Regions from separate parts of the Mesorhizobium sp. M0207 genome, predicted to be linked through region 2. Evidence: predicted binding sites of a transcription regulator. Region 2 holds the regulator's gene; the other holds the start of a gene.
The links. Region 2 encodes HrcA, which represses chaperone genes, less so after heat shock. Its sites were predicted from a motif close to GTTAGCACTCNCNNNNNGNGAGTGCTAAC; they were not measured.

Region 1 (3,513 bases), on a different contig from region 2:
TGTTCTCCTTGGAGATCGACACCTTCTTGGCGCGGCCGAGCATGTTGAGGCCAACATTCTCAAGCTTGATGCCGAGGTCTTCGGAAATGACCTGGCCACCGGTGAGGATGGCGATGTCTTCCAGCATGGCCTTGCGGCGATCACCGAAGCCCGGCGCCTTGACGGCAGCGATCTTCAGGCCGCCACGCAGCTTGTTGACGACCAGCGTGGCCAGGGCCTCGCCTTCGACGTCTTCCGAGATGATGACCAGCGGCTTCGAGGTCTGCACGACAGCCTCGAGGATCGGCAGCATGGCCTGCAGGTTGGAGAGCTTCTTCTCGTGGAGCAGGATGTAGGCGTCTTCCAGATCCGCAACCATCTTCTCGGCGTTGGTGACGAAGTAGGGCGAGAGATAGCCGCGGTCGAACTGCATGCCTTCGACGACTTCGAGCTCGGTCTCGGCGGTCTTGGCTTCCTCAACCGTGATGACGCCCTCATTGCCGACCTTCTGCATCGCTTCCGCGATCATCGAGCCGACCGAAACATCGCCATTGCCGGCGATGGTGCCGACCTGGGCAACCTCTTCCGAGGTCTTGATCTTCTTGGCGTTCTTGATCAGCGTTGCGACGACGTCGGCGACGGCGAGGTCGATGCCGCGCTTGAGGTCCATCGGGTTCATGCCGGCGGCAACCGCCTTGTGGCCTTCCTGGACGATCGACTGCGCCAGAACGGTCGCCGTGGTGGTGCCGTCGCCGGCGATGTCGTTGGTCTTCGAAGCAACTTCGCGGACCATCTGCGCGCCCATGTTCTCGAACTTGTCTTCAAGCTCGATTTCCTTGGCGACGGTGACGCCGTCCTTGGTGATGCGCGGTGCGCCGAACGACTTGTCGATGACGACGTTGCGGCCCTTGGGGCCGAGCGTGACCTTCACCGCGTCGGCGAGGATGTTGACGCCGCGCAGCATGCGCTCACGAGCGTCGCGGGAGAATCTTACGTCTTTGGCAGCCATTTTTTACTCCTGGGCATTTCGCCCGAAATTCAGATTGGATGGTGCGGATGAAAGGCGGCGGCGTGTCAGCCGATGACGCCCATGATATCGGCTTCCTTCATGATCAGAAGGTCTTCGCCGTTAAGCTTGACTTCTGTGCCCGACCACTTGCCGAACAGGATGCGGTCGCCGGCCTTGACGTCCAGCGGGACGAGCTTGCCGACCTCGTCACGGGCGCCGGAACCGATGGCGATGATCTCGCCTTCCTGCGGCTTTTCCTTAGCCGTATCGGGGATGATGATCCCGCCGGCGGTCTTCGCTTCGGACTCGACGCGGCGAACGACCACGCGGTCATGCAGCGGCCGGAAATTCGACTTTGCCATTTTTGGATTTCCCTGGTGCGGATGTTGAACGGTTCTCCGTTGCCGGAGCGTGGTTAGCACTCATCTTGGGGGAGTGCTAACGCGGCAGTGAGATAGGCCGTAGGCTCCTGCTAGTCAAGACGGAAGAGGAACGGGCGAAGAGCAAAAGAGCGTGGAAGCACCGACCCTTTTACGTGAACGACGTCGGAGATAGAACATGGGTGAGGCGGCTCACCATTTGTAATTGAAGGCTTTATTCATTTGGCACGATTGGTGCAGCGGATGATCCGCAAACGTTGCGCGCGACAAATATGAGAGGTGAGCGCCATCAGGACTGTTGCGGTTAACGGGTCCACAGGGTCTTTACGGTATTGGCCGACGCGCGGGCGCCAGGACTCCGGCCATCCCGATAGTCACCAATCCAATCTGCGGAGAACAGGAGGCAAGATGAGAGCGACAGTCAGCATGAACTCGAATTGGAAATGTTTGGCCAAAGCAACTGCCATCGCCTTGCTCTGGACGGTCACCGCTACGTCGGCGGACGAAGGTATGTGGATGCCGGGCCAGACTGCGGAAGTGGGCGCGGCCATGCGCGCGGATGGGCTCCAGATCGATCCCGCCCAGCTGGGTCGTCTGGACGCTGACCCGCTCAACGCGGTCGTATCACTGGGCGGATGCTCCGCCTCGTTCGTCAGTCCACAAGGGCTGGTCGCAACCAATCATCACTGCGTGTTCGAATCCATCCAATACCACAGCAAGGAGGGCTAGGACTATCTCACAGACGGTTTTCTGGTGGCTTTCTGGCGAAGAGCCTGGGTGAAGAATTGCCCGCGGCGCCCGGCAACCGCATCTATGTGATCGAGGACATGCGGGATGTGACCGCCGAAATGCTCAAGAGCGTCTCGGACAAGCTGAACGGGTTTGCCCGCTATGAGCGGCTCGCCACGAACAAAAAGGCCCTGATCGCCGCATGTGAAGGACAGCCCAATCGCCGCTGCGACGTAGGGGCCTATTATGGCGGCGCCTCCTACTATCTCCTGCAGAAGCTCGAAATTGAGGACGTGCGCCTCGTCTATGCGCCCGCGCTCGGCATCGGCAACTTCGGCGGCCAAACGGACAACTGGAGGCCGCGCCACACGGGCCACTTCGGATTTATCGCGCCTATGTCGCTCCTGATGGTTCCTCCCGGCCATATGCGCGCGACAACGTGCCCTACCGGCCGAAGAGTTGGCTACCCATAGCCTGTGAAGGCGTCAAGGAAGGCGACCTTGTGATGGTCGCCGGCTTTCCCGGCGCAACCCACCAGTTCCTGACGGCGGATGAAGTCCGGTTCAACTTCGCGCAATTCGAACCGCGGTTGCAGCGTTCGCTCTCGGATTATGCCGCCCAGATCAACCAGGCAACGGCAGGCAATCGCGAGGCGCAGATCCATTGACCGCCCGCTTCACAAATGGCTCGGCCTAAAACGCATGGGAAAAGCAGAAAAGGCAACAGATCGGCACCAGAATGAATATGGCCGCGCGAACTGACAGACGCGCCAACAATCGGCATCTCGCATGGTCGGTGGCACTGGACGTGGCGCCCACCCTGCTGGCGCGACTCCCCATCAGGTCGTCGGGGTTTCGCTGGCGAAAAAAACTTCCGCGTGTCTCTGCGCGATCCATCCCGCTTGCGCGTGCCTAGTCAACCAAAAAACTGACCATCTGCAGGATCAGGATCAGCAAAAAAAAGCCAAAGGCAGACGCCAAAACAGCTGCCTGCAGGACGATGCGTTGTTTCTTACCCACAGTTCCCCCGGGAGAGAGTCTGATGATAACCCTTAAAAAAGGGCGCCCGGGAACAGGGCGCCCTTCTCATCGACGAAATGCTCGGATTGGAGGTCCGTGATCAAGCAATTCGCCGAAACCTCTACAAGCCTCACCACAATGGTTCGGCCGCAAATTAGGCTCGCAGTTACCGCTCCGAACGCGGCAACGGGCTCTTCAATCCTCAGAACGAGCGCTGGAAGCGGAGCAGACCGCCGACGCTGTTCTTCTTGTCGGCATTGGTCCAGTTAGAGAAGTCCACATCCCCGAACTTGCCAGCGTGGAGATAGTCGACTTCGGCCGTGATCGTCAGACCAGGAACGATATCGTAGGCGACATTGGCAGCAATGCCGAGGTTCTTCCACTCGTCATACGCCGC
Region 2 (3,513 bases):
CAACCGACAAATAAAGCGTTTTGCCGTCCTGCGAGAAGGCGATGTCGCGGGTCGTGTGACCACCCGACGGGATTTTGGCGACAATGGTTTCTGGTTTGCCGGATGTCTTCAGGTCGCCATCGCGATAGGGGAAGCGGACGATGCTGTCGCTGTTCGCGACATAAACCCATTGCGGTTTGTCTCCTGGCGGATAGAAGGCGATGCCGTAGGGATAATTGAGCCCCTTGGCGAAGATCGCTTTCTCGATGGGCCTGGCGCTGCCCTCGGCGAGACGATAGACGCGTATTTGGTCGGCATGGCTGTTGGCAACAAACAGGTCGCCATTCGGAGCGACGCGCACGACACGTGGATTGACGATGCCGGATGCGATCATTTCAGCCGAAAAGCCCGACGGCAATTCTGGCTTGGCGCTTTCGGGCCGTTCCGCCACGCCGGCGCCGTTCGAAGCGGATTGGGCGGGGTCGGCTGCCGGCATGTCTCGCGGCCCAATCAGGCGTCGGACGCCAGGCCTGTCGGCGTGCCAATCGCCAAACGCGGCTTCGCCTTTGAGCACATTCTGGTCCGCCTGCTGGGCGGCTGCCGGTGTCGCAACAAGGAGGGCAGCGGCCAAGGCCGCAAAGCCGCCAGATCGGATCATCAACGTCCTCCGGGATTCGCCTCGAACAGGGGCAAACGGCATCAGGTATTGATCGTTCCAAGCGGCCGTCCAGCACACGAGGATTTGAAGCCGAACCCGTTCAGTTGCCAGAGGCGTAAAAGTCGTCGTCGAGGCGCTTTTCCAGCGCGACCAGATCGGCCGGCAGCGGTAAACCCATCGCCCGCATCTCTTGCAGCTTCTCGCGCAACTGCTCTTGTACCTCGTGCTGATCCTCTGGCTGGTTGATCATTTCTTCGAGCAGCAGACTGATCTGGGCCTTGAACGATTCCAGCGCCATTCTTTTCTCCTCCTTGCGGCGGGCCCGCGGCGGCTCCTAGCTCAGCATGCGCGAAATCAGCTGCGCCGTATAGTCGACCATCGGTACTATGCGCGCATAATTCAGCCGCGTCGGCCCGATGACGCCGAGCGCACCGACGACACGCGCGTCCTTGTCGCGATAGGGTGCCACCACCAGCGAGGAGCCAGACAGCGAAAACAGCTTGTTTTCCGAACCGATGAATATGCGCACGCCTGGGCCTGCCTCGGCGAGGTCGAGAAGCTGGATCAGCCCATCCTGCGTCTCCAGATCCTCAAACAGATGCCGCAGCAATTCTATGTCGGCCTGGGCAGTGACGTTTTCCAGGAGATTGGCGCGACCGCGCACGATAAGCCGCCCAGGCACGCCGCTTTCAGCGCCTGCCCAGACCGCCAGGCCCTTCTCGACCAGATCCTGCGACAGCGTGTCGAGGGCCGCCCTGGTCTCTTCCTTGATGCGGGCGATCTCGACCCGCGCCTCGGCCAGGGTGCGACCGCGGATATGGGCGTTGAGGAAGTTAGAGGCTTCGTGCAATTGCGAGATGGTGATGCCGGCGGGCAGATCGATGACGCGATTTTCGACGTCGCCGTTCTGCGAGACCAGCACGGCCAGCGCCTTGGTCGGCTCGAGCTGGATGAATTCGATGTGCTTAAGCGCCGCCTCATTCTTGGCGGCGAGCACGAGGCCGGCGCCGCGCGACATGCCGGACAGCATCTGGCTGGCCTCGGTCAGCATATGCTCCAGAGTTGCGCCCGAGCCGGAGGCGCGCACCTGGGCCTCGATGGTGCGGCGCTCCTCGTCGGAGAGGTCACCAAGTTCCATGAAAGCATCGACGAAGAAGCGCAGGCCTGCCTGGGTCGGCAGCCGGCCAGCCGAAATGTGCGGCGCATAGATCAGGCCGAGATGCTCAAGGTCGCTCATCACGTTGCGGATGGTGGCCGGCGACAGCGACGACGGCAGGATGCGCGACAAGCTGCGCGAACCGACCGGCTCGCCATCCCTCAAATAGGAATCGACGATGCGCCGGAAGATGTCGCGCGAACGCATGTCGAGCGATTGAAGCGCGGGCGATTGCAGCGCGTGCGACGGGAGCACGTGCGACTGCAAACCGGGATCGACTGCCTTTGTCATTTCGAGCCAAAAACCTCCGCCCCGAAGATATAGACTTCCGCGGTGTCGGCGCAACCGGTCCATTTTCCTTTGCGCCTCACGCCCCGTGCGGCTACAAGCCGGCCAAGATTCCCCGGCCAAGACTCCGAAGAAAGAAGCCTGAATGCGCCCTTCCAAACGCCAATTCGACGAAATGCGCCCCATCTCCTTCGAGCGCGGCGTCTCCAAGCATGCGGAAGGCTCGTGCCTGGTGAAGTTCGGCGACACGCATGTGCTGTGTACGGCCAGCCTGGAGGAAAAGGTGCCGGGCTGGATGCGCAACTCCGGCAAGGGCTGGGTGACGGCGGAATACGGCATGCTGCCGCGTTCGACCGGCGAGCGCATGCGCCGCGAGGCTTCGTCCGGCAAACAAGGCGGCCGCACGCTGGAAATCCAGCGGCTGATCGGCCGCTCCCTGCGCGCCGTGGTCAATCTGCAGGCGCTCGGCGAGCAGCAGATCACCGTCGACTGCGACGTGATCCAGGCCGACGGCGGCACGCGCACCGCTTCGATCACCGGCGGCTGGGTGGCGCTCTACGACTGCCTGCGCTGGATGGAAGCCCGCCAGATGGCGAGCCTGAGCAAGGTGCTGAAGGATCACGTTGCGGCAATCTCCTGCGGAATCCATGATGGCCAGCCGGTCATCGACCTCGACTACATCGAGGATTCCTCGGCCGGCACCGACGCCAATTTCGTCATGACCGGCAAGGGCGGCATCGTCGAGATCCAAGGCACGGCCGAGGGCGAGCCGTTCTCGGAAGAGCAGTTCGCGGCGCTGATGGGGCTCGCCAAGAAAGGCATTCAGCGCCTGGTCAGCTTGCAGCAAATGGCGGTGGCTTAGCTGCGGTCCAATATTGATGAGATTGGCGATCCTGTGACTCCTTCCGCAATCCTGGAATCAGCACTCTACGTGACCGACCTTGCTGCCGCGGAACGGTTCTATTCGGGCGTGCTCGGGCTCGATCTGCTCGGTAAGGTCGATGGCAGGCATCTCTTCTTCCGCTGCGGCGACGGCGTGCTGCTTATCTTCAATGCCGAGGCCACCAAAGTGCCGCCGCGGGCCGACGCCAAGCTGCCCGTGCCGCCGCATGGCGCGGTCGGCCAGGGCCATCTTTGCTTCGCCGCAAGCGCGGATGAAATCCCACGCTGGAAAGCGCATCTTGAGGCGAAGAAAATCGCCATCGAAAGCGAGTTCGAGTGGCCGCAAGGCGGCCGCTCGATCTATATTCGCGATCCCTCCGGCAATTCGATCGAATTCGCCGAGCCACGAATTTGGGGCATCTGATGCATTCGCCAACTATTCATTCGCTTGATGGGCATAAGATCATCGTCGCAAGCCACAACGCCGGCAAATTGCGAGAATTCGCCGATCTGATGGCGCCATTCGGCATTGAAGCGAAGTCCGCAAAGG

Region 1: a site for HrcA is predicted at 1,403-1,431, ahead of groES (co-chaperone GroES). Genes of this name have one in related genera too.

Annotation. Positions count from the first base shown of each region.
Region 1 covers NZ_JAMYSQ010000029.1:56,512-60,024, forward strand. Annotated here, with positions in the region: gene groL (chaperonin GroEL) at 1-988, opposite strand, end outside; gene groES (co-chaperone GroES) at 1,054-1,350, opposite strand; gene NKJ15_RS27990 (S46 family peptidase) at 1,777-2,097, shown strand; partial or broken gene NKJ15_RS27995 (S46 family peptidase) at 2,004-2,764, shown strand; gene NKJ15_RS28000 (porin) at 3,319-3,513, opposite strand, start outside.
Region 2 covers NZ_JAMYSQ010000020.1:29,211-32,723, reverse strand. Annotated here, with positions in the region: gene NKJ15_RS23640 (PQQ-dependent sugar dehydrogenase) at 1-637, opposite strand, end outside; gene NKJ15_RS23635 (hypothetical protein) at 738-935, opposite strand; gene hrcA (heat-inducible transcriptional repressor HrcA) at 972-2,084, opposite strand; gene rph (ribonuclease PH) at 2,227-2,943, shown strand; gene NKJ15_RS23620 (VOC family protein) at 2,977-3,387, shown strand; gene rdgB (RdgB/HAM1 family non-canonical purine NTP pyrophosphatase) at 3,402-3,513, shown strand, end outside.